One region of the Paenibacillus pseudetheri genome, then DNA from elsewhere that is predicted to be linked to it. Evidence: riboswitches for the same ligand, from Rfam matches in the RefSeq annotation. Region 1 holds a riboswitch; the other holds the start of a gene.
The links. A riboswitch is a leader RNA that binds a small molecule or an ion and turns the genes downstream of it on or off. The one in region 1 is predicted to bind cyclic di-AMP.
Positions count from the first base shown of each region.

Region 2: another riboswitch for cyclic di-AMP. It lies ahead of L1028_RS26930 (TrkH family potassium uptake protein); the one in region 1 lies ahead of L1028_RS26335 (C40 family peptidase).

Region 1 is NZ_CAKMAB010000044.1:14,563-29,887, reverse strand. Features, by position in the region: gene L1028_RS26350 (radical SAM protein) at 1-586, opposite strand, end outside; gene L1028_RS26345 (ABC transporter ATP-binding protein) at 752-2,566, shown strand; gene L1028_RS26340 (C40 family peptidase) at 2,825-3,316, opposite strand; cyclic di-AMP (ydaO/yuaA leader) riboswitch at 3,322-3,463, opposite strand; gene L1028_RS26335 (C40 family peptidase) at 3,822-4,250, opposite strand; cyclic di-AMP (ydaO/yuaA leader) riboswitch at 4,304-4,442, opposite strand; gene L1028_RS26330 (hypothetical protein) at 4,657-5,487, opposite strand; gene L1028_RS26325 (M1 family metallopeptidase) at 5,499-7,505, opposite strand; gene L1028_RS26320 (YwhD family protein) at 7,609-8,115, shown strand; gene L1028_RS26315 (AbrB/MazE/SpoVT family DNA-binding domain-containing protein) at 8,217-8,690, opposite strand; gene L1028_RS26310 (transglycosylase domain-containing protein) at 8,894-10,954, opposite strand; gene L1028_RS26305 (WD40/YVTN/BNR-like repeat-containing protein) at 11,179-12,363, shown strand; gene L1028_RS26300 (YwiB family protein) at 12,690-13,133, shown strand; gene argS (arginine--tRNA ligase) at 13,130-14,815, shown strand; gene L1028_RS26290 (S8 family peptidase) at 14,944-15,325, opposite strand, start outside.
Region 2 is NZ_CAKMAB010000046.1:25,052-40,376, reverse strand. Features, by position in the region: gene L1028_RS26935 (CPBP family intramembrane glutamic endopeptidase) at 1-966, opposite strand, end outside; cyclic di-AMP (ydaO/yuaA leader) riboswitch at 1,279-1,459, shown strand; gene L1028_RS26930 (TrkH family potassium uptake protein) at 1,594-2,889, shown strand; gene L1028_RS26925 (potassium channel family protein) at 2,903-3,571, shown strand; gene L1028_RS26920 (LysR family transcriptional regulator) at 3,642-4,544, opposite strand; gene L1028_RS26915 (succinate dehydrogenase cytochrome b558 subunit) at 4,946-5,611, shown strand; gene sdhA (succinate dehydrogenase flavoprotein subunit) at 5,681-7,423, shown strand; gene sdhB (succinate dehydrogenase iron-sulfur subunit) at 7,499-8,263, shown strand; gene L1028_RS26900 (DUF3891 family protein) at 8,452-9,243, shown strand; gene L1028_RS26895 (metallophosphoesterase) at 9,263-10,207, shown strand; gene L1028_RS26890 (GNAT family N-acetyltransferase) at 10,242-10,784, shown strand; gene L1028_RS26885 (NADPH-dependent oxidoreductase) at 10,960-11,700, shown strand; gene L1028_RS26880 (histidinol-phosphatase) at 11,799-12,608, opposite strand; gene L1028_RS26875 (LysR family transcriptional regulator) at 12,678-13,580, opposite strand; gene L1028_RS26870 (chemotaxis protein CheX) at 13,834-14,289, shown strand; gene L1028_RS26865 (SDR family NAD(P)-dependent oxidoreductase) at 14,318-15,094, shown strand; gene L1028_RS26860 (DEAD/DEAH box helicase) at 15,192-15,325, shown strand, end outside.

The sequences.
Region 1 (15,325 bases):
CAAAGTTCTTATCCCAATCTGCAAATGCATCGGCGACAATATTTATTTTTTCAAAGTTATTATTAATCAGCCATATCACACTATCTACAAGAAAGTGAACATTATCCGGTGTTACGGTCATTCTTACGGCAAAATCAATATGATCTTCCTTCAGTAATTTTGCTCCTTGAATAACCTTGTCAAAGGTTCCTTGATTGCCGTGAGTTCTTCGATGTAGGTCCTGAGCCTCCTGATTGCCGTCTAGGCTCAACCGAATATTGAATTTATTTTCTTTAAAGAACGAGCTAATTTCTTTGGTGATTAATGTGCCGTTTGTAGTTAATGAGTAATCGATGATGAAGTGGGGTTCTTGGTCTCGGGATTTTTCATTTATGTACTGGACCAAATCTTTTATGAGGCTAAACTCAATCAGGGGCTCTCCCCCATGAAAATTAATATTAAAAATGCCATCCTTGACTTTTCCCCAAAAGAAATCTATAACTTGTCTTCCGATAGATATGGACATCTTTAAGTTATTTTTATTTTTTTCGTAACAATATGTACAGTTCAAATTACAGGCATTTGTAGTAAAAAGATTTAGTTTCATAGCTAAGCCTCCAATCCATAATATGTAATTAAAATACTAATAGTTGTAAGTGAGTGTAGTCAGTGACATAAATCCTAATCCGTTACAATTTTTTTATATAAAATATATCAATCGAGTAGTAGGGTTAAGTTTACGTACTTCATCAAGTGAGGATGGGATCGCAATATGAGAGTGGGACGTATGAAGTTTAATGATCATGAAAGTGCAATAAAACTTAATCAAGCATTGATTATTAGAATATCTAAGTATTTTCAGCCTTATTGGAGGCATACGCTACTTGTGATGGTCATATTATGTCTAACCTCTTCGCTTGGAATATTGCCCTCCATCTTCATTCAATATATTATCGATCAGGCTCTTCCAGAGAAAGATTTAAGATTCTTATGTTTACTGGTTATCGCATCCCTGACTACGACAATGGTTTCTGGCTTATTAGGGGTTTGGCAAAGTTATTTAAATGCATTCATCTCTCAAAACATTGTGTATGATATGAAAAATCAAATGTACAGACACTTGCAAAAAATGCCGCTACAGTTTTTTTCTACTGTCAAACAAGGTGAAGTTATTACTAGAATGACGAGCGACATCTCAGGAATACAGGGCGTATTTAATGGCACGGTTGTAAGCTTTTTCAATAACATCCTCGTCTTATCTAGCACAGCTATTGCACTAATAATGATGAATTGGAAACTTGCACTGTTAGGCATGTTTGCTGTTCCTCTGTTTATATTTCCTACTCGTAAAATGAGTCAGATCCGCTGGAAGCTTGCAAAACAGACTCAAGAGAAGATGTCAGAGGAAAATCAAATTATCCAGGAAACACTGAGCTTCAGCGGTTATATTTTGATGAAATTATTTACCAGAGAAGAGAAGGAATACGAAGGTTTTAAAGCGGTTAACGCTGAATCGGCACGTTTACAAATTAGGGAGTCGACGGCTGGGCGTTGGTTCATAATGGTCATGACTACTTTTACAAGTATTGGCCCGATGCTTATTTATTTGTATGGTGGATATTTGTTTATTCAAGGAGAGATAACTATCGGAGCTATTATCGCCTTCGTAACATTACTGGGAAGACTTTATGGTCCGGTTAATCAATTGACTAGTCTGTATATCGATATAAAAAGATCCTTAGCTCTGTTCGAACGTATTTTTGAGTACTTCGATATGGAGCTCCAGATTAACGATCATCCACATGCAGTTGCCATTGAGAATAATGTCATTAAAGACATAAAATTTCAGAATGTTACCTTTTCCTATCAAAATGGAAATCCGACACTGCAAAATATTTCTTTCATTGCAAGCGCCGGAAAGATGACTGCACTAGTCGGTGCTAGCGGATCGGGCAAAACGACGATTACTAACTTAATCTTACGTTTGTATGATATTGATTCTGGGAGCATAACCATCGGAGGTATCGATATCCGTCTGCTGACTTTGCAATCGTTACGCTCTCAAATCGGTCTTGTTACTCAAGAGACTTATCTTTTTAATGGAACCATAAAGGAAAATCTACAGTATGCTAATTACAGTGCTCCGAAAGAAGAGATGATAAATGCTTGTAAAGCAGCTTATATTCATGAGTTCATTATAAATCTCCCTAATGGATATGATACAGTAGTTGGAAATCGTGGAGTTAAATTGTCTGGAGGGGAAAAGCAGAGGATTTCTATAGCTCGGGTTCTGCTGAAGAATCCACCAATTATAATAATGGATGAGGCAACCTCATCTCTTGATGCGGTATCAGAGTACTATATTCGGAAGGCAATGGATTATTTATTGATGAATAAGACAAGTATAGTTATTGCACATCGCCTTTCAACGATTAATAACGCATCCCATATTATCGTTGTAAATGACGGACGGATTGCTGAAGAAGGTGATAAGGAACACCTGTTAGGGAGGGATGGAGTATATAAAGAACTATATGAAAGACAATTCGGGATGAAACGTGATATGCAGGATCACACGCTGGGTTAAGTTTGTCTGAATCCTTTAAAGACTTAGGTTATGCATTTTCGTAGGTACCACCTGGTAATTATGATGTTTATGTGTAACCCCAAGAAGCATTAAATAATGCGATGGCCAAAATAATCGTATAATTTTATTTTTAACTGCATAGGTCATGAAAAGAAACATGTTTTACAAATTCTGAGAGGGGTAAATATTAAATAAGACAAAAAAACAAGCTCTTCCCCAAGAATCAACATCTTGGAAAAGAGCCTATGTACGATTTACTTATTGAACATCATCATTATCTTCTGTCTCAGAAGCAACAGAATGATAAGCATCCGTGCTCATAATCCGTTTAGCACCGATGTAGCGTTTCACGTAGTAGCTATCACTCAGGGAGCTAATCGTTACACCGCGTGAGGAAGATGCATGTGCAAACTTGCCTTCACCGACATAAATACCGACATGGGAGACACCCTTACCACTTGTATTAAAGAATACAAGATCTCCAGATCTTAAATCATCCTGGGAGATAGCAGTACCCATTTGATACTGGGAACCTGATTGGTGTGGTAGGTTGATACCAATTTTATCAAACACATACATTGTAAATCCGGAGCAATCAAATCCATTTGTGGAGATGCCGCCGGATACATACTTAGTTCCGATGGTCTTGTCGATCACTTTATCCATTTTGGAATCTGCGGAAGCGCTTCCTGCTCCGATGGTGAAAATAATGGAAAAGCTAAGTACTGCTGCTGCTAGCTTCTTCTTCAAAAGTTTATACCCCTTCCGGATGCCTACGAGGTTAGCTTAAGGGTTCGGTTGAAGGTCCCCTATGACCCCTCTAAAAATGGAGGTCAATTCACCCAAAGTTGGTTCCCCCGTTTTCCTAATAGTTAGGAAACTCGGCTGATACTGTTGATTAGGATAGCTTGTAATCAATACATGACAAAACCTTTGTAAATAACAACTTAATGATTACAAAAATGTTACTAAAATCTTACTGCAGTTATTGTAACAAACAGAGTGCCGCTTGGCAATCGTTTTTAACATAATCATGCAAAAAAATTCGTTTTTTTAAAGACAAAATGCATATGTAAGCGATAATATTAAACTAATTTTTGTATTTATTGAAATTTTTATCAAATAAAAGTGTTTAAAGTCCGTTCTAGTGGTGTAAAGAATATAGTAAGGCAAGAGAAAACCTGGATTCGATTAAGTCAATAATCAAACCCAGGTCTATATAATGTAATTGTGAGGTTATAGTTGTGGGGAAGTATTAATCGTAGGCTACAGCTTGATATGAGGAAGTACTCATTACTCTTTTAGCACCAACGTAGCGATTGGCCCAGTAGGACTGGCTAAGTGAAGTGATGGTCACGCCATATGAAGATGATGATTGTGCGAATTTTCCGTTTCCAACATAAATGCCGACATGGGATACGCCGTTGCCCAATGTGTTAAAGAAAACCAGGTCACCTGAACGCAATTTGCTTTTGGCAACAGGAGTTCCGACATTATATTGAGCTTTTGAAGTACGGGGCAAAGAAAGACCCACCTTCTTGTATACATACGTAGTGAATCCAGAACAGTCAAACCCGGCAGTGCTAGTGCCTCCGGTTTTATAGGCAACTCCAACAGTCTTTGAAATAACACTGTCCATCTTAGAGTCTGCAAAGGCACTTCCTCCACCAATAGAGAACGCCATCACAAGTCCTAGCGCCGCAGCGACGCATGCTTTTCTTAAGTTCTTCAAAAAATTTGTACCCCTTCCAATGCCTGTGAGGTTAGCTTAAGGATTCGGTAGAAGGTTCCCCTATGATCACTGCAAAGCGAGATCAATTCACCCAAAATATGGTTCCCCCACTTCCCGGTGCAAGGAATTCGGCGTTTTATGCACCAGACAGTGACTTATCGACAAGACTACGACAAATACATGAAGTTATGTAGAAATCGTTTCAAATGATTACAAACTTGTTACCAATGGAACAGGATTTATTGTAACAAAGTCTTTACGATTTTGCAAATCCTCATAATTTGTCTATAACGCGAAAGAGTCCCAGCTCCTGATTCAGGAACCGGGACTCTTATATTATGTTCTGTAATGCTTCAAATTATTGTGGAAATGCTTTACTGCGCCATAGATGATATTGAGCTGAAATTCCCCACATTTTGAAGAGTGTTGAGGGCAGTGATGAAAGTTGACGAATAAGAAGTGCTGGTAGGCCAGGACAGTAGATACCCGTTACTCCGCACACTAGCAAAAGGACCAGGCCTGCTGCACCAAGTATGATTGAAATGCCTATTGCTGGAATCAGCGACTTCAAGCAAATGAATAAGGAGGAGAACATCCCCGTGCCGCTGGTATAACCAAACTGCATATATAGAAGGAACAGGCGCACGATAAAGATGTATATAAGCCATGCCAATACGTATGGAACTAGATGAAGTAACAAAGAGTAGTTCAGAAAGGAGGATAAGAATAGCCCGTACATTTTTGGAGCAAGCCAGTATAACGGAAGTAGACCCAGCACCCATTCGATTAGACTGAAGATAAACACTGGAAAGCCATAAAGCTTCATACCGGGAAAAAAGAACAGGCCACGCTCTCCTTTTCGCTCCTGATGGAGTTCATGCAGTAATCCTGCTCTTATGAAGGGGGAGAGTAGCAGTCGTAAGACAACAAGCCCTAGGAACATCCATAACCAAGTACGTATCGTAGGATCTGTGTCCAAGCTGAACTGGCCTTCGACATAATAGAGTAGTCTGCCCATACCGCTGCCTCCAGCGTCTTTATCTGGATAGCGCAGTAGAATTGGAACGATAGCAGACCGGATGAAGCCGTACATAAAGTAGCCCCAGAGCAGTCGGTAGATGAAGAGCAGAATCAGAATATAAAATTGCTCCTTCATGCTTTGCCAGCCGCGGGTTATCGATGTTCTCACAATCATTCACCTCACCAGACAAGAGTTCCGAGCACGGTTTCAACTAGTTTAGTTACACTTAATGTCCAGCGGGAGAGCGTTTTAGGCTCTATTTCCGCCAGTCTGAAGTTATTAAGATGTTTGTTTTCTAAAAGAACGGTATGCTCAGGATCAACCTCAGCAGAGAGAAGAAGCTTATCGCTTAACAATTGGAATGTAGCCTCTGTTCCTTCACCGCTCCAAACCCGCTCTGTAGCAGAGCCATCGGCGAATGTGAATTTAATGGGAACGTCAACGTAATGGCTTCCTTTGTTTGTAATCTTCACTATGGATTCGTAGCTCTGAGCATCGCTGTTGCCATTCTTTTTCATCGTAATCGTATCTACTGAAAAATCAGGAGCACCACCACCATAAATATAATCTTCGAAATAAGGCTGCCACGATTTTTTGGTTACCTTCTCAACGACTTTTTGAAAATCAGACGTAGTGGGGTGCTGGAAACGGAATTTACGTGCGTAAGTGGACATGATGCTATTCATTGCTTTAGTGCCTACTTGGCGTTCAATATCCTTGAGTACTAGCTTTCCGCGAATATACACATTTCGGCTATAGGATTCTGCCCCGGCATATTTCCATGTCTCTAAATTTAGCGGCTCTGATTTGGTCACCAAGCTGGACTGAAGTGGGAGATTCGTTTTGATGCCATATTCTTGCTCCATGAGTCTGTCTTCAGCATAAGAAGTGAAGCTTTCGTCTAGCCAGGCCTCCTCGAATTCATTGCTGGCTACCATACCGTAGAAGTATTGATGGCCAATTTCATGAACGACGGTTCTTTCAAGTGAGGTGTCAGGAGAAGAGTCTTTGGCTCCAAACGCTGTAATGAGTGTAGGATATTCCATTCCACCAGCCCCATTGCCCTCCTTAGGCGGAACGATAATAGACAGAGTCGAGTAGGGATAAGGACCATACCATTTGCTGAAGTAGGTTAGAGCAGCCTTCGCGGCCTGAAGGTATCGCTCCTTTAAGTCTTTGTGCAATGGATCGAGATACACCTTAATCCGTACACCAGGCACTTCTGGCGTAGAGAAGGCTTCTTCGGCTACTGTAAAATCAGGGGATGCCGCCCAAGCAAAGTCATGGACATCGTCAGCGTAGAACTGATATATTTTTTGATCTTGCTTCAGCTTGGCATTCTTCACAGGAAATCCGGTCGCAGCTACCATATAGTCGGAAGGAACCGCAATCGTTACATTAAAGATACCAAAATCGCTGTAAAACTCAGAGGTGCCGTGATATTGATGCAAATCCCAGCCCTCTTCCTTAACCCCACGTGTTCCCATAGGCTCGTATGCACTAAGCTTAGGGAACCATTGCCCAGCCATCACGAAATTGCCTGATGCGCCCATACGGGCAAATATTTTGGGGAGCTGGACCTCATACTGGAGTCTAAGCGTGACGCTTTCTCCACCATTAACTGGCTGTGGGAGATGTACCTTTAGGAGTGTCTTATCGTTGACGTTACCATCATCGGGTTGTACAAATTGCACTCTTTGCATTAGTGATGTTCCTTCTGATGTGCGCAAATCGGTTAAAGTCATACTTCCAAAGCCGTTCTCTGGCATGGTGTCATCTCTGAGCGTTCCTCCGGACTCCTTCATAAAGGTAGTATCTGGTGAAGAAAAGGCATTTGGATACATATGAAAATATAGATCACTTACCGGTTTTGCACCGGGGTGTGTCCAGGTTACCGTCTCAGAAGCGATTAAGGTTTCTGTATCAGGAATAAGCTGAACATTAATGTGATACTCGGCAACTCTTTGACTTAATGCCTCTTTTGCTGGAACGGGGGCGCTATCAGGCAGTGTCTGCTGTGGTGCAGCCGCAGGAGCTGTGCCGTTTGAGGACTTGGCCTCTTTTGAAACAAAGCTAGTAACAGAAGATGTAGAGTTCTCCCCCGAATAGACCCATATGCCTCCTAATAGCACGAGGGTGGCCAGGGTCGCAAAGATGATGATGTACCTTAATGACAGTGACTTCATAGTGTGATTCCTCCCGTGACAAGCATCTACGGGATGTATATGTTTGCAATCGCCGCATTATTAGCTAAAATTAAATTATTCGTAAGAGGAAGGGTGTGCACTCGTGGACAACATACAACCGGAGGGCAAGAAACAGATTGCCTTAAATATTGTGAATGCCAAAAGTAAACATAAAGGCTTTGGAGCAGGCTCTATAGAGCTCAATAACGTATCACCTGTCATTATTGATGGCGGTGAAGCAGTCATTGATATCGGTGCCATGCATGCCAAGAGTAAGGTTGAAAAGGGTATTAAATTCTCCATGAACCGTGAAGATGTACCTAATGGTAGACAGGTTTGGGTGGTATGGGTAGCAGTGGACCGTACACAGGATAGTCAATTCTATGGTGGAATAACAGCCTGTGAAATGTGGATCGATACGGAAGCGCGTCGCGGATGGAAAATTCTCGCCGAGCATGTCAATAAGTTGGATGCTGCTCTAAAACGCAAAATCGATGTGGGAGGGCTTGGCGCAGTTGAAAAAGCTGCCCTCAAATCCCTCTTGATCTCTCATAATGAGGCATGGTGGACTGCGTCCTCCGATGAGCTTAAGGCTGCATTGACTGAGTAGAAACGAATCACCCGGTCAAGATTACCTGATACAGAAAAAAGGCTGCGACATCCTGAAATAGGAGAGTCGAAGCCTTTTTGAATTGAACACAATGAATTAGTTTACAATTTGCCTGCCGTACTAAGTTTGCGTTTGAGTTGACTTACTCTGGCTTGACTGATCCCAAGAATTTCAGCAAGCTCTTTCTGATTGGCATATGGATGTTCTTCTATGGCCCGCTCCAGGCGTTGGCACATATCCTCTGTCTTCGTCTTCCGGATCGTGCTGCTGTGCTCTGACACTTCGCCTGCAAAATCTTGGCGCGCCTCAGGCACTTGAGACATGCGTTCAGGATCGGCAATTTCTTTTAGACAGCTACTGCAAATAAATTGCTCTTTATAGTAGGTGACATGGTCGTGGCTTCTGCAAAACGTACATTCTGTCGAGGTGTACTTCCTGAGTATGATGGTGTTATCGTTTAATATAAAAAATTCGATAGGATCACCAATGTCGATATTACGAGTCATACGGATTTCTGCGGGAACCACAATTCTCCCAAGACTGTCTAAACTCCGGATCATGCCTGTATCCTTCATCCCATGTCCCTCATTTACATCTTTATATTTTGGTTGCTACTAACTATTATAGCAGTAATTGTGAGTTAAGAGAATGGGGTGAATACAATTAATGAAGCGGTTACATCCTTTGTGGGAGAAGTGAAAATCGAGTTTTATCCATCCTATCGATTCTACAATAAATAAGTAATAATAAAGAAAAACCTCTCCATTTAATGAAGAGGTTAATTCAACCACCAGCGTTTAATATTGTTCCACAGGGAACGGCTTTCTTCAGCAGGATCTACTTTGCTTTGTGCATCATCGACAGCGGGAGCTTTGCCATGTTGATCACAGTATTCGGTAGGCTCAGTTCCACTAATGAAAGTCTCCAGTTCTTTTTCGGGACAGTCTGCTGTAGCTAGCTTGCCGGACTGGGGATTGATGTATACACTGACTACACCATCTGGAATGGGAAAAATCTTAGGTGGGATATTTTCCAGCGCTTTTTCAGTAAACTCCGCAAAAATTGGAGCTGCCCGTCGACCATCGGTAGTTGTGATGTCGCGCCCCTTGTCATATCCAACCCAAACTGCAGTGGATAGCTCAGGGGTGAAGCCTACCATCCAGCCGTCTGTATCTGTAGTTCCCGTCTTGCCGGCTACCGGACGTTTGATTATAGAAGCTACGCGATTTCCTGTCCCCCCATTCTCAAATACCCCCTCCATTAAACGGGTTAATACATAGGCGGCAGAAGGCTCTACAATGGCTTCGCCCTTTGGCTGTGGTGCTTCATACAGTACCATACCATTGGAATCCGTTATTTTCAGAATGGCTGTGGTTGGCATTTTCTGACCACTGTTTCCAATAACAGTGAATGCCGCAGCCATTTCTAGCGGACTGATCGGTGAGGTGCCGAGTGCCAGTGACGGCACGCTTTGAAGCGGACTGTCAATGCCCATCTTGGCTGCCATCTCGCTCACTTTATCCGCGCCGATCTTCATGATCGTATTCACAGCATAGATATTGTCGGATGCTGCAATGGCTTGTCGCATATTGATTTCGCCCAGATACTTATCCCCGAAGTTCCGAGGCTGATAGGTTTTACGATTGTTATCATAATGGAACATCGTTGGCTGGCTTTTGAAAACGGAAAGACCAGTCATCTCTTTAGAAGAGAGTGCTGCTAAATACATGATCGGCTTAAAGGAAGAGCCAGGCTGACGTGTAGTGGCTAGAGCATGATTGTATTGGTTGGTACGATAATTTTTTCCGCCGACCATTGCTTTAATGTAGCCAGTGCGAGGATCGATGGAAACAAGAGCGGTCTCCAGATCACTCTTTTGATCCATCTCTTTGTCGACTGCTTGTTCTGCGGCATGCTGCATGTCAGGGTCAAGGGTAGTGTAAACATTTAGTCCCCCTTGTTCCAGCTCATCACTGCTGATGTGAAGAGATTCTGTGGCCAGATTGCGGATATAATCTTTGAAATAGGGTGCAACCACAGTGGTATCTTTCTGGCCTTGTGGTTTTAAGTTCAAGTCCTCCTGAACAGCCTGCCCCGCTTCTTCTTGTGTGATTTCTCCTAGATTAGCCATGACAGTCAAAATAATTTTTTGGCGTTTTTTAGCGTTGTCTAAATGATTATAAGGTGAATAATAGGTTGGTCCTTTTGGAATCCCAGCTAGCATGGTACTCTCTGCCAAGTCTAAATCTGCCGCAGATTTACCAAAATACATTTGAGAGGCTGCTTCAATGCCATAGGCACCATGACCATAGTAGATGTTATTTAAATACATGTTCAAAATTTCATCTTTGCTGTATTTCATCTCGAGCTGCATCGTATACAAGGCTTCTTTAGCTTTGCGCGTCCATGTCTTCTCGTGTGATAGATAAAGATTTCTCGCGAGCTGCTGAGTTAGCGTGCTAGCCCCTTGCGTTCGGTTTCCCTCTTCCAGATTGACGAGCACGGCCCGGGCCATTCCCTTCATATCAAATCCGGAATGCTCGTAAAACTTACGGTCCTCGACGGCTAGCGTGGCTTCAATGAGCAGGGGAGAAATTTGACTTAGTTTGACCGGTTCACGGCTACGCCCGTCTGAGGTAAAGGTGGCAAGAATATTGCCCCTGGAGTCTAGTAGCTTGGAGCGCACATCGTCCCCAATGGGGGGGAGATCTTTTTGGTATAGGTAACCGAGCAGAGCTCCCGTAGTCAGTAGAAACAATATAATCATGGCTACCAGCAGCCGGAATAAACGGCGGAAGCGGCTTTTTCGTTTGGGTGGACTCGTTGATTCACGTGACATGGCACCAGACTCCCTTCTCCTTGTATTATGGGAAAGGAACTGGAAGGATATTCATTGTATAACTAGGTGATCTGTTAAAGGGACTATCGCCGGAGGAGATTTAAATAGGAGATGACAAACTGTTTCCATTTTGTGACTATTCAATGGTGGATTATGCGTGCTTCAGGAGGTATAAAAGAGTAGAGATTGAAAGCGAGGGTATATATACAATAGGAGGTGTCACTATGAACTGGACGAAAAAGATTCACAGAACGACAATAACCGCCCTTTCGGCGACGCTAATAATGGTTTCAGGATGGGGTGCATCAGCTTCTTCTGTACATGCTGCGGCATCGGCCACACCAGCGGCTTGCGGCACTGGAGATCATGGGCTACTACAGTCTCTGCAAAACAAGCATTCAGGAGACGTATCCACACCGCTTACCTTTTCTGATGTTCAGTTTTTGAATGGGGATATCGGACGGGCAGCAGGCAATGGATTTATGATTGGCACTTCTAATGGAGGCTGCAATTTTCAAGAAATTTATGAAGGCCAATGGAGCTTTAAACAGATTGATTTTCCCGATAACGTGCATGGTTTTGCCCTTGCTTCTGTAGAAGACGGTCAAGCTCAATATTTAATCAGCACCTCTAATGGTGGTTCAGAATGGAAAAGACTTTCGAATAAAGCTGTTAGTTTTGAAAGAATCGATTTTATCGACAGTAAGACTGGTTTCGGGTATAACAGGGCATCAACGTATTACACCAAGGACGGGGGACTTAGCTGGAGTAAGATTTCAACCCCATCCAATACACATGGTGCTTATTTCAGTGATCGTAATACCGGCTGGGCCGTTGTAACTGTGCCTGGAACCAGCTACCGGGTAATGAAGACCGCAGATGGTGGTAAAACTTGGAGTTTATCGTTAAAAGTAGCCTTTACCGATCCAGAGTATGGGCAAATCACTTCAAAGGGAGATCAAGTTGATGTGGTTCTCTTTGGCGGCTCAGGGATGAGTCAAACCTCATATTCCCTATATACAAGTACGAATAAGGGGAAAAGCTGGAATAGAGTGATCGCCCAGGAAACTGCTGGGGGTGGACCTTCTCCGGGTAGTGGAAAAGCTGTAGTAAATAAGGGGCCTGCGTCTGGCAGACCGGGAAATTTGGAGCTGATAGGGAACAATACGACCTTCTTGGTGGGTTATTCCGACGCAGCAGAAAAAGTAGCGGTAGGACGCACATATAACGGTGGCAAGCAGTGGACCAATCTTCCGGCGATTGCTGGGTATGAAGGAGTAATCTCGTTCACTAGTAATAAAGAAGGCTGGTTAGCCGTTCGCGAACGCGATTATTCATCGTTATATGTAACTAAAGATGGCGGTGCTTCTTGGCAACTTAGATTTTCGTTGAAAATTTTGTCCTTGTAATGAGCGGGTTAGTAAAGGTAGTGAGTATGGCGTTTAGTTTTCTAAACGGTTCCTAAGGGAACTGTTTTTTTGTGATTATGAAGTTGGTTGCACTTGTGTACAGTTTTACTACATGTTCCAAGTGTGCTTTTATTCATCAATATGGTAAAATTTTATGAGCTAAGCTAGATCTAATGGATTCTGAGATTGAAATGCTTCTTTGAACTGGATATAGTGTACAATGGGAAAGCGAATAGGCCTTTGAATGAATATAAAAATGTTTAAGTTTTACGACAGGCGTTTTTCTTATGCAGAATGCAGAGGCTTGCAGAATGGAGGAACGTGTGATGCCCGAAATACAGTCTAACAAATATGACGTCTCTATTACGCTCGTGAGCCTTCAAGATGGTCAGCGGAATGTTATGAAAGCGAATGGAGAGGTAGTATCCAAAGGACCGCATCTATATATTCAATATGAAGAGTTAGAGCAAGGCCCTCGAGGAGAGGAAATTTCTGTTCGTACAACAATAAAGATTGCAGGCAATCAGCTAAAGCTAATCCGCCACGGTGGGATACAGTCGGAACAGAGCTTTCAATCCGGACGGCGTCTGCCGGGATTCTATCGTTCACCATATACACAGTTTAATCTTTCTACAGTAACGAACAAGCTGGACGTGGTGCGCGAAGGGCGCTCCCTAACGGTTGCATGGGAATATGATTTGTACGTATACGAGGAATTGTCAGGAAAGTTTGCTATTAGTTTGCATATACAGGAGGAACCGAAATTATGACACAGAGAAAGAATCCGTTGGAGCTAGTGAATGAACGGGTAAAAGAAGCCATTGCCGATGCAATTGTGAATGCAGGAATTGTTGCACCGGAAGAGGTTCCGGATATCGTATTGGAAGTACCAAGAGATAAGGCACATGGTGATTTGGCTACGAACGCTGCTATGCAGCTGACCAAAATCGCAAAACGTAACCCACGCCAGATTGCTGAGGCAATTATAGAACATTTGGATACTAGCAGCGCTTCTATTGAAAAAGCTGAGATTGCCGGACCAGGCTTTATTAACTTTACGTTGTCCAAGAATTATTTGTACCCAGTTATTAGCCTTGTTGCTGAGCAGGGTGATGATTATGGCCGTATTAACGTCGGTCAAGGTCAGAAGGTTGAAATGGAGTTCGTCAGCGCTAATCCAACGGGTAGCCTTCATTTAGGACATGCTCGTGGTGCTGCTGTCGGCGATGCGCTTTGCAACGTACTCGATTATGCAGGCTATCAGGTGACTAGGGAATATTATATTAATGATGCCGGTAACCAAGTAGTCAACCTGTGTAAATCCATTGAAACTCGTTACCTGCAGGAGCTGGGCCAAGAAGCAGAAATGCCTGAAGACGGTTACCATGGCGAGGATATTAAGGGATTTGCTAAAGAGCTTGTGGCTGAAAAGGGAGATACACTACTCGAAATGAGCCCAAGTGACCGCGCAGCTTTTTTCCGGACCTATGGACTTAATAAAGAGCTCGAAAAAATCAAACGCGATCTGGGACTATTCCGCGTAAACTTCGATATCTGGTTCAGTGAGACTTCGCTGTACGAGAACGGAGAAGTGTTACGCTCGCTAGACGAGCTTCGTGATCGTGGAGAAGTTTATGAGCAGGATGGGGCAACCTGGCTGCAAACGACTAAGTATGGCGATGATAAAGACCGCGTTCTGATTAAGAACGACGGCACATACACCTACCTTACACCGGACATTGCTTATCACAGCGATAAGTATGGTCGTGGTTACGATAAAATGATTAACATTTGGGGTGCGGATCATCATGGCTATATTCCGCGGATGAAAGCGGCGATGTCAGCACTTGGCAATGATCCTGAGAAGCTAGTGGTTCTGATTGCTCAGATGGTCAGCCTGTTCCAGAATGGTGAAAAGGTTAAAATGTCGAAGCGTACCGGCAAAGCGGTTACGATGGAAGATTTGATGGAGGAAGTAGGAATCGATGCGATTCGTTATTTCTTCACCATGCGTAGTATGGATTCCCATCTCGATTTCGATATGGATTTGGCGATCTCTACTTCTAATGAGAACCCTGTATTCTACGTTCAATATGCGCATGCGCGTATCTGCAGCATCTTCCGTCAGGCAGAGGAGCAAGGGATCTCCATTCCTGACTACGCTGAAATTGACTTCTCCAAGCTGACAGCAGTGCATGAATATGACCTGCTTCGCAAAATTGGTGAGCTCCCAGCAGAAATTGCTGTTGCGGCTGAAGGTTATGCTCCACATCGCCTCATCCGTTATGTATATGAGCTGGCTGCGATGTTCCACAGTTATTACAAAGCCGAACGTGTAATCACTGAGGATGCCGCTCAAACCGTGGCACGTCTTGCGCTGCTTGGTGCTGCGCGTACCACCATTGCTAATGTCCTGCGTCTTGTAGGTGTTTCTGCACCGGATCGCATGTAATTGAGGCATCAAACGACAAAAAATCCGCTTTCCGGTTCCCTCGGAGGCGGATTTTATTTTGTGCCGTTCTTCGCACCGGCACAAGCTGCGCTCACGTCAGAGTGACCCACCCGGCTCCCGGGCAGGGTCTATACGTTCGCGGAGACCGCCCGCTTGGCCCTCACTCCTGCTTTCAGCAGGCGTAGGGCATCGGCAGCGCCGCCGCCAAGGGATGCGCGTCGCTGCCCCTTGCGCAGCCGCACCGGGGACGCGGTGCGGCGTAAGAGCAGCTTCAGCTCCCTTGGCGAGATACCCGGTCGCAGCGCGAGCAGTAGTGCAGCGGCTCCCGTAATATGCGAGGTCGCCATGGAGGTGCCGCTCATCTCTTTGTAGCCCTCCTTCAGCCAACAGGAGGGCACGCCTTCGCCCGGGCCATATACATCGATATAAGAACCGCGGTTGCTGAAGCCAGCAACACGATGTCTTTTGTCGATGGCGCCCACGGCAATCGTCTCAGGATATCGTGCCGGA
Region 2 (15,325 bases), on a different contig from region 1:
AATGACGGAAGTGATCTGAGCCTCGAGTCCTTCGCCTGTGGATTCAGGGAGCATATTATAGGTGCTGATCATCATGATTACAAAATAAGCTGAGCTTAGGAATATTCCACGCTTAAAGGAGGTATATTCTCTTCTAAGTATGCTGTAGATGAGTGCCAGAATTCCTAAAGCTAAGGTAGGCAGACCGTAGCCGAATAATGTAAGCTTTTCCGCGAGAGAGGTCTGGTCCTTCACATAGGAGGTATGCCAGGCTGGAGCAGTGAATCCTGCTTTAAAGCTGGATACCTGTTCGCCAGTGAAATTTAAATAATAGTGTAGTAAGGATTCGCCGATCTGAACGGAACGATCTGTATACACAAGCCCATAGTTTCCCGTATTCGATTCAATTTGCAGCTTGGCAGGATTCACATCCCATTCCTGAAGCCAGGGACGGGCAAGATTTTCTTTTTGTGCAAGTGATAAGGTAGTACCCTTGTCCTCTTCTTTTGCACTGGTGGATACATTGCTTGGTAATCCGGCACCCGATCCTTCTGCACCTTGTGTGAAGGCGACAACTGCGCCAGTGTACATATTGAGGTCAATGGAGATCAGTGGCTCTTGTTCCGCTGAAGGACGAAGTGTTACACGGAAAATGTCAAAAGGATATCGTTGATCCAATTTCTTCTTTGTATAGTCCTCCAAAAGCTTCTCGCGGGACATATATCCATAAAAGGAAGAGTCCGTTTCGTACAGTACATTCCACTGATCATTTGGTGCTTTGGTATAGTTTAGCTTTTGTTCTGCGAATGATATCGCTTTGTCGCGGGCTTCCGCCTTGCTGATAACGGTAGTATCTTCCCCGGCAGGGCTATTTAGCACCGAGGGGGCGATCTGAAACATAATAAATAGAATAAGACCGATAATGCCCGAGATGATGAGCCTCTTGGAGAGGGCACGTTGCTGTAAGGGCTGGCCAACGGGATTCATGTAACGCCTCCTTGTAAATTGACAATGTTATGTTCCATTATAGTATTAGTGCCATGATAGTTACAAAAAATCGTACATTCTTTTTATGGGTAATAGAGATATTATAGAATAGGTGACTGAATATATACCATGAATTTAAGGTGATCTTTTCTTCATTTTTCATGAAAATCGATGCAATTGCAGGGAAAACACGGAAAAGTGATGAGAAAAGGCACTCTTAGTGGTACATCCTCTCCAAACCGCATTTTTCATATGAATCACCATTAATAGTGTCTTTGTGATTTTTCGAAATAACATATATAATTTGTATGCAATTGTATATAGCCGAATTTCAGGTGAAAACGGGGGAACCACAAGAAGTAATGAAAAGATGAGTATACGCCATAGGCGGTGTCTTTATTCATCAGGGGTGAATTTCGTTCTAGAACGAATAGGGCAGCCTGCACAGTCCGAATCCGTCAGCTAACCTCGTAGGCTAATTTACTGCAGGAACCAAGGGTAGCATTGGTTTTCCAGTGCTTTTTTTGTTGGAATTCTTTAAATTTAGATAAGAGGGTGAGCGTAGTGGCTTCACAGTTTCGCAGGGTTTCTGAATCAAAGTTCCTGAAGCTCTCTCCGCCTCAGATTATGGTGCTTGGTTTTGCATCGATCATTCTGATTGGAGCCTTGCTGCTTATGCTTCCCATTTCGAGTACCAGCGGGAATGCTGTGAGTTTTATTGATGCGTTGTTTACTGCAACATCGGCCACATGTGTGACAGGACTTGTGGTGCTGGACACCGGGACGACATTCACCATTTTTGGGAAAACCGTAATTATGGTGCTTATCCAGGTGGGCGGCTTAGGGTTTATGACAATGGCGACCTTATTTGCCATGATGATGAAACGTAAAATTTCCTTGCGGGACAGACTGATCCTTCAGGAAGCAATGAACCAAGGCTCTATGGAGGGGATTGTTCGACTGATCCGGAGAGTACTTATTTATTCCTTGGTCATCGAAGGCTGTGCAGCGGTGCTTCTGTCCATACGCTGGGCGTTTGATATGCCACTGGGAAAGGCCGTTTATTTTGGAATATTTCATGCGGTGTCTATGTTTAATAATGCTGGATTTGATATTTTCGGGGATTTCCGGAGTTTAACCGATTATGTATATGACCCGCTTGTGAACATCGTGGTGATGTTTCTGATTGTCTCTGGCGGTATTGGTTTTATTGTCATGTCGGATCTGGTGGAGTTTCGTGTCAAACGTAAATTATCTTTGCATAGCAAAGTTGTACTCTCCACCACTGCAGGGCTTATTCTTATCGGCGCTTTGGTTATTTTTATATTTGAATTTACGAATCAGCGCACACTGGGGAATTTAAATTTCGGCGGCAAAATATTATCGGCATTCTTTCAGTCCGTATCGCCCCGAACCGCTGGCGCCAACACGGTGGATATTGCCGGACTGCGGCAAGCCTCACAGTTCTTTATGGTTATTCTTATGTTTATTGGTGCATCACCGGGCTCAACGGGTGGCGGGGTCAAGACTACGACCTTTACCATTATGATTGGTGCAGTAATCGCGATGCTGCGCGGGCGTGAAGATGTTGTGCTGTTCCGTTATCGATTGGCGCAGGAGCGTATCTATAAAGCGTTGACGTTAACTTTACTGGCTTTACTATTGGTCCTTTCTGTATCAATGCTACTGTCCACAACAGAGGATAGTAATTTCTTAGCAATATTATTTGAGACGACCTCAGCCTTTGCTACGGTGGGACTAAGTATGGGGCTTACACCTGAACTGTCTGTTATCGGCAAGATTCTGATTTGTCTGACGATGTTTGCGGGTCGCCTAGGTCCATTAACATTAGTGTATGCGCTAGGACCAAAACAGGGTAAACCATTGTATAAGCACCCAGAAGGTAAAATAATTATTGGATAGGAGTTAATCCGAAATGAAAGCACAGCAATTTGTAGTAATCGGTTTAGGCCGCTTTGGCTCAAGCCTTGCACTTGAGCTGATGGAAATGGGCTACGAGGTACTCGGCATTGATCACCATGAGGAGCGCGTAGAGGAAATGAGTGATCACCTGACGCATGCGGTAGTGGCTGATGCTACAGATGAGGGGATTATGCGTTCGCTTGGCGTGCGGAACTTCGATTGTGGGATTATAGCGATCGGCGACAATATGGAACGAAGTATTCTGGCGGCGATTTTGTTAAAAGAGATTGGAGTCAAGCAAGTAGTAGCCAAGGCGATCTCGATCCTTCATGGTCGTGCGTTGTCCAGGCTGGGCGTGGACCGGGTTATTTTCCCAGAGCGGGATATGGGCATTCGTGTAGCACATCAGCTCGTGACACCCAATTTGCTGGACTATATTGAGCTGTCCAAGGATTATAAAATCGTCGAGCTAACCGTTCCGTCTTGCATGAACGGGAAAAGCTTGTCAGATTTAAATACAAGAGCGAAATATGGCTGCAGTATTGTTGCCCTGAACCGGGAAAGTGGAATTATAGTGGCTCCGACGGCACATGATCATTTGAGTGAGGGCGACGTTATGGTACTCATTGGTTCTAATGAAAGCATTGATCGATTTGAGGATGAAGTTGTAAACAAAGATTAAATAGTTAAACCCTCCGTCCTTATAGGGCACGGAGGGCTTTTTAAATTTAGGTAGACGAAAGAGGCAGCTATTACTTCTCTCGTTCCGTCAGAAACATCTCTTCTGTAACCTGCACGAGGCTTCGAGCCGCTGTGCTCAGGCTTCCATCGTCACGGTATATTAGACAGGTAGTTCGCTGAGTCTGCTCCAGCTCCTTAATATGCAGAGAGACCAGCCCGCCACCGTTTAACAACTGTGGACGTAGATAAGACTTGGGCAGTAACGCTGCTACATTGACTGTCGGCAGAAGCCGCACGATGGCTTCGAAGGAGTCAATCTCCATACGGACGTCTGGATCAATTCCACAGCGCTGGAACAGATCGTCCGTTAGACGGCGGTACCAGGTGCCTTTGGAGAAGAGGATCATAGGCAGTCGGGAGAGATCATCCATGGTTAGCTTGGTAGATTGATTCAGAGGATGATGCTCAGAAACAACCAGTCGAAGTTGATCCTCAAACAGAGAAATACAGCGCAGTCCAGGTTCTTGAATAGAGGAAGCGATCAGACCAATATCTGACTTTCCTTCACTGACAGAGGAGACAATTTCATGTGTTCGGCCTGTGATTAGCTTCAGCTCCGCAGTTGGGTATTTCTCCATATATGCGTTAACTAGTGGAGGCAGAGTGGTCTGGAGTGAGGTAAGTGACGCCCCTAAGGTGACGAGCTTTGGCTCGCCTTCTTTGTATTTAGACAAAGCCTCCAGAAATTTAGAGCGCTGCTGCCGTTGTTCAAGTGCGTAGGAATAAGTAAGACGCCCAACCTCGGTTAACTCCAGACGCTTGCCATAACGATTAAATAGCGCGACACCCAGCCGTTCTTCCAGCTTGGAGATCTTACGAGATAGGGCAGGTTGGGACAGATTGAGCTGGCGGGAGGCCCGATTCAAGCTGGAGTGCTCCACAACCGCTGCAAAAATATCTAAATCGTCAAACATATTTATGTTCCTCTCGTAGTGCAATCTATAAACAGCAGTGACGAAATTCATAGCCATGAAGACAATACTTCATGCCCCATAAGGGAATAAAAGTTTTGTCGGAAAATGTTGTTTCTCTAAATGAGAATTATTATCATATAAAATCTATTCTTATGCGTTTATTGTATAACGTTTAATAATTAGATTGCAATTCCCTTATAAGGGAAAAAGGAGTAACATGAAAAGTGACACAAGATATTCACATTTTGTGAAAAAGAAAACAAAGTCCGGGAAACCAAGGATAGCGGTAAATATAGACGATTTGTCATTTCATAGTCTACGTTATCCTGTGTCAAATGTAGTTCCGGCGGTAAATACACAATAATGAAAACGCTGTTTTAATCGGAAAGGGGTTACTATGTATGAAAGGATTTTATTCCAGAAAGATTCATTCCTTGCTAGGCGTTATCCCGCTTGGAGCTTTCTTCATTGAGCACATGATGACGAATTTTGCGGCTGTAGAGGGTGGCGCTTCCGGTTTCACTGACAGCGTGATATGGCTGAATAGCCTGCCGCTTGTCTTCTTCCTGGAATTGTTCGGTATATGGCTTCCTCTGCTGTACCATGGCGTATACGGACTGTATATTGCCTATCAATCCAAGCCGAACTTGAACCGTTTCAACATTGAAAGAAACTGGCGTTATACGCTGCAACGTATTACAGGAATTATTACTTTTGTCTTTATAATCTGGCATTTGTTCCAAACCCGGGTTCAGGTGGCAGTTGGTAGTGTAGAGCATGAAGAGCTGGGTGGCCTGATGCATGATATCGTGACTCAACCACTGATGTTGACACTGTATATTATCGGTATCGTTGCAGCATGCTTTCACTTCTCAAACGGCCTATGGTCTTTCTTGATCAGCTGGGGAATCACGGTAGGACCCCGTTCACAGCGGGTATCCTCTTACCTTTGTCTCGGTATATTTGTTCTTGTAACGTTTATGTTCCTCATTTCGCTAGTCACTTTCCGTGATGCTGAATTTCAAACCGCAGCTTCCATAGCTCAGTCCATAAAGACTTTCATCTAAGTAATTATCCTCTCAGGACTAGATTCCAGAATCCTTTCTGATATTTTCGATAAAGGGAGTGAACTTATCATGGCAACAGCAAATATCATTATCGTGGGTGGCGGTCTGGCCGGCCTGATGGCTACCATCAAGGCAGCGGAGTCCGGTGCACATGTTCAATTATTCTCATTAGTGCCTGTAAAAAGATCACACTCCGTTTGCGCGCAAGGCGGCATCAACGGCGCGGTAAATACGAAAGGGGAGGGCGACTCCCCTTGGGAGCATTTCGATGATACCGTTTACGGCGGTGACTTCCTGGCGAATCAGCCACCGGTCAAGGCGATGTGCGAAGCGGCACCAGGTATTATCCACCTTATGGACCGGATGGGCGTAATGTTCAACCGCACACCTGAGGGATTACTCGATTTTCGTCGTTTCGGTGGAACGAAGCGTCACCGCACTGCATTTGCTGGTGCAACGACAGGCCAACAGCTTTTGTATGCGCTGGATGAGCAAGTGCGCCGCTGGGAGTCCGAAGGTCTTGTAACGAAACGTGAGAACTGGGAGTTCCTCTCGGCCATCATCGACGACGAAGGCGTATGCCGCGGCATAAGTGCCCAGAATCTCAAGACGATGGAGATTGAGACTTTTCCCGCAGACGCTGTTATTTTGGCTAGCGGTGGGCCTGGTATTATTTTTGGTAAAACAACGAACTCCGTAATTAATACGGGCACAGCCGCAAGTGCGGTATACCAGCAGGGTGTGCATTATGCCAACGGAGAATTTATACAGATTCACCCAACGGCTATTCCAGGAGATGACAAGCTCCGCTTAATGTCGGAATCAGCACGTGGTGAAGGCGGCCGCATCTGGACTTATAAAGATGGAAAGCCGTGGTATTTCCTTGAAGAGAAATATCCATCCTACGGTAACTTGGTGCCGCGCGATATTGCTACACGTGAGATTTTTAATGTGTGTGTGGATCAAGGGCTGGGCATTAACGGTGAGAACATGGTGTATTTGGACCTCTCTCACAAGGACCCGAAAGAGCTGGACGTGAAGCTTGGCGGGATTATTGAAATTTACGAAAAATTCATGGGGGATGATCCCCGTAAAATACCGATGAAAATCTTCCCGGCTGTGCACTATTCCATGGGCGGCATGTGGGTCGATTACAATCAAATGACGAACATTCCTGGTCTTTTTGCGGCAGGAGAATGTGAATATCAATATCATGGAGCGAATCGTCTAGGCGCTAACTCTCTGGTATCTGCCATTTACGGTGGTATGGTTGCTGGACCAAAGGCTGTTGAATACATTAAAGGTCTGAAGAAATCATCACAAGATATCTCCTCTTCTGTATATGATAGCTTCCACAAAAAGCAGACGGACAAATATGAGTCTCTGCTAGCGATGTCAGGTACAGAGAATGCTTATGTGATTCACAAGGAACTGGGCGAATGGATGACTGCCAATATGACCGTAGTGCGGCACAATCCAAAGCTGGAAGCGACCATTGGCAAAATTAAAGAGCTTAAAGAGCGTTATCGCAATATCAATATGAATGATGCATCGCGCTGGAATAACCAAGGTGTGGCCTTCACCCGTCAGCTGTGGAATATGCTGGAGCTGTCTGAAGCGATGACACTGGGAGCGCTTATGCGCAACGAGAGCCGCGGCGCTCATTACAAGCCGGAATTCCCGGATCGTAATGATGAGGAATTCTTAAAGACCACGAAAGCAGCCTGGACTGCAGACGGTCCGCAAATCTCTTACGACGAAGTCGATGTCTCACTGATCCCTCCACGGGTCCGTGATTATTCGAAGGATTAATCTTTCCCAACAGTGAAACAGCTTGCGAGGCAAGCTTAATGAAATAAAATCAGGTAATTTGAGGAGGGAACCATTATGGCGGAAACTGCTACAGCTCCCAAAAACGTAAAGTTTATCATCACCCGCCAGGACGATCCACAAAGCTCATCTTATGTTGAGGAATTTGAGCTCCCTTATCGTCCGGGTATGAATGTAATCAGTGCTTTGATGGAAATTCAGCGTAACCCAGTGAATGCCAAAGGTGATAGCACCGTTCCGGTGTGCTGGGATTCCAACTGTCTAGAAGAAGTATGCGGAGCTTGCTCGATGGTGATCAACGGCAAACCTCGCCAAGCCTGCGCAGCGCTTATAGACAATCTGGAGCAACCTGTACGCATTGAGCCGATGAAGACCTTTCCGGTGGTGCGTGACTTAGTGATTGACCGTACCCGGATGTTTAACGCTCTAAAACGAGTGAAGGCCTGGATTCCAATCGATGGTACGTACGACCTTGGGCCGGGACCACGGATGCCGGAGAAGAAACGGCAGTGGGCTTATGAATTATCTAAGTGTATGACTTGCGGCGTATGCTTGGAAGCTTGTCCGAATGTCAACGAGAAGACGGATTTCATCGGACCCGCAGCCATCTCTCAAGTACGCCTGTTCAATGCTCATCCTACGGGTGAAATGAATGCTGATGAAAGATTGGACGCATTGATGGAAGATGGCGGTATTGACGGCTGTGGTAACTCACAGAACTGTGTACGCGCTTGTCCAAAAGGGATTCCTCTTACCACCTCCATTGCAGAAATTAATAAGCAGACGACAAAACATATGTTCAAACGCTGGTTAGGTGTGTAATAAGTAGTACCGCCAGATCTTTAATATTGAGCTATCCTGAGTGGTGGATTTTTATTCGCTGAGGATAGCTTTTTTGTTTATAATTGGTAGGGAATAGGAAATTCGTCTAGCTCAGAAGAATGAATAGCATATGCTATAATATCCATTGTTAACGTACGTTAGGTGTGGATCAACAGGGAGGAATAATCGTGATTTGTCGGGAGCATGATGGAGCAATTGTAATGGTTAAACAGCATGATCACGGGAAGTTAGCTGGAGAGCTTGCCATTTGGTTCAAGGAAGAACATGTGCCAGAAGAGGGGCGCCGGGACGAGGTGCTTTGGGCGGTAGCTGAACATGACCGGGGCTGGATTGATCTGGATGAGACGCCCTTTTGGAACGATGCGGAACACGCGCCTTACAGCTTTATTGATTTTCCTGTAGTGCCGAAGCTGACCTTTTATAAGCGGGGACTTGATGAGATCGAGGCGCGGACACCTTACGGAGCGCTTTTGTGCAGCTTGCATTTTGAACGACTCATTAAGATTTCGGGATTGGATTATCCAGAACTGACTTTATATCAAGAGCATGAAGAGGAACGTAGATCCCGTATTCACCGGGAATTGGAAGTATCCAAACCGATTGGTGAGGATGAGTTGTATTATGATGCCCGTCTTTTGGAGTTCTGCGATGACTTATCCCTATATTTGGCTTTAAATGAACCGGGTAGCCCGAAATCTGAGGAGCATCCATGGTGGCGTGAGGGATTCTCTGGCAGTGAAGATTTCAGTTTTACGTCAGGTCGTACGATAACCGTGGAGTGGAAAGATAAGTCAACGTTAGTGCTGGATCCTTTTCCCTTTAAGAAGACGGTGGAAGTAGCCTTTATGCTGAAACGAGTCCAACAATCAGAAATTGCTAAGAGAGGCATCGCACCTGCATACAGGGATACGCCAGAGGAAGAATGTAGAATTGTACTGACGGCTCTAAACGAAAGCTGAAGGGAAGGAGAAACTCCGTATGAAGATACAATCGTCTGGGGCTTCTCCCAATAAGAAAAATAATCATTCAGGTAAAGACACCCACTCTAGCGCCTCTGGACGTCGATCTAAGGGCAAGACAACAATGACCCGCCGGCAATTCCTGGTTCGAGGTGCGGCTACTGTAATCGGCGCAGGCGTCCTCACAAGTGGTTACGCTTGGCAAGGGGAGCCAAACTGGATTCAGGTTACTAAGCTGAAGTTGTCCTTCAAAGATATTCCCTCTGCTTTTTCAGGCATGAAGGTTGTCCATTTCAGTGATACTCACCTTGGGTTTAATAAGGATGCCCGTGATCTGGCTCGACTTGCAGAGCGTATAGCTAAGGAGGAACCGGATCTTATATGCTTTACAGGTGACATCGTGGACAGCAACCCTGAGGATCTTGTAGATGCTATACCTGTATTGGCAGAGCTGAGTGCTCCACTAGGAAAATATGCGGTCCTAGGCAACCATGATTTCAAGAATACGAAGCGGATTATCGAGTTGTTTACATCTGCTGGTTTCCGGGTGCTAAGGAATGAATCTTATCTTCTAAAAAGAGGCGGAGCAGTTATGGCTGTGACCGGACTGGATGATCTGCTACATGGCGAGCCTGACCCTGTGAAGGCACTCAGGGGTGTGCCTGCAGGAACCTTTACCGTTCTGATGATGCATGAACCGGATTATGCTGATATAGCACAGGCTCATTCATTTCACCTACAGCTATCCGGGCACAGCCATGGGGGACAGATTCGCCTGCCGTTTGTAGGTGCGCCATTCACCCCTTATGGGTCCCAAAAGTACATAAATGGATTGTATTATACAGATACCAAGCGCATGCCAGTGTATGTGAATAGAGGTTTTGGCGAAACAGTCATGCCTTTTCGTTTTCTATGTAGGCCTGAATTAACGGTGCTGACATTGCACCATTCATCGGATGAATAGACTGATATTTTAGCTGCATGGAGGAGGAGAGAGTATGAGCACTTATGAGGCAGTATCGTTCCAGACGCAACAAGGTGTGGCGGTTGACCTTAGGATGATTCCGCCCGAGGATGCTTGTCATTTGCAACAACTGCTCTCCCATCCAGAAGTGCAGGCTCATATTCAAATACGCATCGGAGCTGGATCAGAACTTGCTCAGGTGGAGAAGCTGGTGAACCGGATGTTATTCGCATTCGATCCTTGCGCGTTACATGCGGGAATCTATTTGAAGGAGCAGCAGAAGTTGATCGGTATTGTTGCTTTACAGCATTGGAACCGCCGTGAGGGCAAGGCCACTTTAGGATATATGCTAGATCCGGCGTACTGGGGAGGCGGATTGGCGACAGAGGCAGTTGGCTTATTCATAAATTACAGTGTTCATACGCTTGGGATCACACGGATCGAAGGGCGCTGCCGAGGAGATAATATTAGATCCGAACGTGTGATGCTTAAGAACGGCATGATGCTGGAGCGAGTGATGCCCAGAGTAGGCTCCTTGGACGATGTAATGAAAGTATTCACATTGTTACACAAATGAAATAATGCCGTTATGAAACTCTAACAGTGTCCGGTTAAACTAAGTACATGACCCCCTTTTAAAAATATAACTGCTTTGGGACCCGATGATTCGGGTCCATTTTTTTGTCAGGACCTAATCCGATCGTTTATGATTAACAAACAGTCGAATGAATTGAGAAGGAGGCGTAAACATCTTGAATGATGTAATACAAACGTTAATGAATCACCGTTCTTTCCGGCAGTATTCTGATCTGCAAGTGGAGCCGGGTAAGCTAAAGATAATGATTGAATCTGCCCAAGCAGCGCCCTCGTGGGTTAATGGACAGCAGGTCTCCATTATAGCTATCAAGGATCCTGCGCGTAAGCAGCAGCTTTCGGTCTTGTGCGGCAATCAGAAGCATGTAGCAGCAGCCCCCGTCTTTCTGGTGTTCTGCATGGACTTCTATAGAGCGAAATTAGCAAGTAGAGTGGAGAACAAGTCTTTTGAAGCGGTAAAAGATGTAGATGCTCTGCTCGTTGGAGCTACAGATGTCGGTATCTCAGTGGCTAACGCGATTGCAGCGGCAGAATCCATGGGGCTCGGGATCATCCCTATTGGGGGTGTCCGGCGCAATACAGCAGGCGTTATTGATCTGTTGAAGCTGCCGGAGTACGTATTCCCTATCGTCGGGCTCTGTGTCGGATATCCAGCCGAAGAGGCCGTACAGAAGCCGCGGCTGCCGCTGGAAGCGGTGTTTCATGAGGAACAATACAATCCGGATGTGGAAGGTCTCCTGGAGGCGTATAATCAAACCCACCGTGAATATATGCAGCAGCAGGGATTAACGGAGAGAGATTGGACGAGTACGATTGCTCATTTTTACGATATCAATCCGGAATATGGGGATGCGAAGCGCACCCTGAAGCAGCAAGGGTTTACCTGCGATAACCTATAAATAAACGACAATGCACCAAGCGGAGATTGGTTTAACGGAGGGTAACTCCACCCCTAAACCAATAACGCTTGGTGCATTTGTTTAAATATAAGAAATCTTTACAGTGAAACTTTAATTTTCTCGCGCTGCTTGTAATAAACCCAATGTGTAAAACCTATCGCTTTTAGCTGTGCAGCTACCGCATCTCGGTCTTCTGCGACCCGGGACGGCTTATGCGCATCCGAACCAAAAGTAACCTCTACGCCAAAATGGTTTGCACGCTCCAGTATATCTTCTGATGGATACCAACCGCCAACCAGTTTGGTTCCGCCTGAGGTATTAATTTCGATCGCCACGCCACATTCACTAATTACTTGCAGACAGTCATCCATTGGCTTTGGAGCAGGGATTTCTGAAAAAGCAGGATAATTTCCCTTCATCGCATCAATGTGTCCAAGAATTTGGAACATGCCACTGCGGGCGGAATCAGCAATCAATCGGTAATAATCAGACTTCACACGAATCTGTTCATTCTTGCTAAGCCCTTTCCAGCGCCTCTTGTTAAAAATACTGACGCCACCAACACTATGTACCGATCCAATCACATAATCAAAAGGATAGGCAGATAATGTTTTGCGGTAAAGTTCGGCATGCTCAGGGAAAAAGTCTGATTCAATGCCTAGCAGAACGTCGATTACACCTTCGTATTCTTTTTTGAGGGAGAGGACTTCCTCAACATAATTTGATAATTCGGACTTACTCATTGCAATTAGAGGAAAAGCTTGCTCGGAAGGACTTCCGAAATAAGGGGTATGGTCTGAAATGCCTATTACCCCTAGACCCGCTGAAATTCCAGCTTCGATATAATCTCTAATCGTTCCATCGGCATGGCCACAGCGAAAATGATGTGTATGCAGGTCAAATTTCATCAAGATCAACTCCTTTAAACAAGGTTATGCAATTAGCTCAGAAGTATCGATTCCACTTTTTGGTGTATTTTATTCAGACCCAATAAATTGTGTCTCCGGCATACCTTTGAGATCACTAAGAAACTGTCTCATGGCTGAGTTCACATATTTTCCAGACTTCGTTATGACGCCTACAGGATGCGTGACTTCCAATTCAATAATAGGCACAATTTTGAGGGAACCGGCTCGCACCTCAGCGGTCACTGACTGCTTGGAAATAATGGCTGCACCTAAATCGAGCTCTACCATCCGTTTCACTTCCTCGCTGCTGGTCAGTTCCATAATTACCTGTGGCTCTATGCCATGCTTGGAGAATACCTCGTCGGCAAATTTCCGGCCCACTGTATCCGGTGAGAGCAGAATTAGCGGGGTTTTGTTTAAGGCTTCTATACCTGCAGTCTTTACTTGAGCCAGGGGGTGTCTGGGTGAGACCACCAACTCGAATGTATCATAATAAAGAATGGAAGTAGTCATGCTCGGACTACGTCCGATCAAATAGCCAATGCCGACATCGACAATGCCATTCTCGACATGCTGATAAATTTGAGACGAGGACATAGAGGAAATAGATGTTTTAATATGAGGGAACTGGTCTTTAAAATAGGATAAAATACGCGGTAAAATTTGAATGGCGATAGAGGTAGTAGTGCCGAGAATAATATGTCCTTGGGGATTATCTTCAAGATCCGCAAGTCTCTGTTTAAGCTCCTCGACAATCGTCACAATTTGTTCCGCATGCTCCAGAAATACAGTCCCTCGATCGGTTAACGTAACAGGCTGGTTCCGGTCAACCAGCTGTGTTTTGAACTCTTCTTCAAGGCTCTTGATTTGTGCTGAAACTGCTGGTTGTGTCAAGTTAAGCAGTTCTCCGGCCTTGCGAAAGCTCATTGTTTTGGAGATCGTTATTAGTGTCTCCAGCTGGCTGATGTTCATGGAATACCTCCTTTGGACAAGCAAATATGAAAGTGATGGGGTGAAATATTACGTTCCATGTTGGCATTTGATTTAAATTATAGGAGATAATACCCGACAGAGCAATGTTGCAACATAAACAAACTGGGGTTCGAATTCGACATGTACATTAATTTTTGCTGAATTGTGCCGATATATAAAGTATAATAAATCCATATTACTTGGGACTTTTGGTATATGACTAAAGCACGATATAGGGGGAGACAGGACTTTCATGAAAGCAGAAGTAATTAATCCGTTTTTAGAATCTGCACGGACAGTTATAGAACAAGTGATTCAGGTCTCGCCTTCCACTGGGAATTTAGGCATCAAAGAAATTGAACTGATCGATAATCATATATGGATTCAAGTGGGAATGACAGGCCAGCTGAGCGGAAATATTATATTTGGTATCGCAGAGCAGGTAGCCTTGCGAATGGTATCGATTATGATGGGCGGCTATGTGATTACGGAGATGGATGAGATGGGTCAGAGTGCAATTTCAGAGCTGGGCAATATGATCAGTGGAAATGCTAGTACGATTCTATATAATCAGGGAGTTTCAGTGGATATAAGTCCTCCCCAAATTATGAAGCTTGAGAGCATGTCTTTTTTGCCTCGCAGAGCACTTAGTATTCCATTGTTGATGGATGGGGTTGGAGAGATGGATATTCAGGTGATGATCTCTTAGGCAAGAGTTAGGAGCTGAAATACTTTTTATGGTACTTAAAGATAAGGTTGTTGTGATTACAGGAGCATCCAGCGGTATTGGTGCATTAACCGCACAAATGGTTAGTAAGCAAGGTGCAATTCCAATCCTTGTGGCACGTTCCGAAGCGAAGTTGAAAGAAACGGCGGCCGGTATTCCGGGCGTTTTTGGACTGTATACATGCGATGTAACAGATGCCGACGGTGTGCAAGAGACCTTTGCTCAAATTTTGGCGACTTACGGCAGAATTGATATTTTGCTAAATAATGCTGGGTACGGTAAATTCGCCGCTTTTACAGAGATGGAACCTCATGAGTTTGATGATATGATGGATGTTAACTATATGGGGATTGTTCGCTGTACGAAGGCTGTTGTTCCTCATATGTTAGAGCGGGGAAGTGGCCAGATCATAAATGTGGCTTCTATGGCAGGGAAGATCGGTACAGCCAAATCGGTAGCCTATACAGCCACCAAGCATGCTGTTCTCGGATTCACGAATGCACTCCGTCAGGAGCTGCGGAAGAGCGGTATTATCGTTTCGGCTGTGAACCCGGGCCCCATTGCCACTGATTTCTTCAAAACGGCTGACCCTTCCGGTAATTATGAAAAGAGCGTAGCTCGGATGATGATGACACCAGAACATGTCTCCTCCAAGATCGTAAAGGTCATGGAAACTGGCAAAGAAGAGATTGATCTACCGGGTCTTGCAGGGCTTGGTATTCGGCTGTACGGTCTGTTTCCTCGTCTGGCGGACAAGCTTACTTATAATGCGATGAACAGAAAATAGAGCCTGCCGTCAGCATTATTGGCCTTCCATTTGGTGGAGAGGCCTTTTTGGCATATAATGAAGATATTATCTCAAGCGAAAAGGATGAATTACACTTATGAATAAAGCTTCTTTTGCGGCTATCGGCATTCAGGAAGACCTCGCTAACCGATTGTCGGAATTCGGTATTAACGCTCCATCCCCGGTACAAGAGCAGACGATTCCACTTCTGCTGGAGGGAAGAGATGTTAT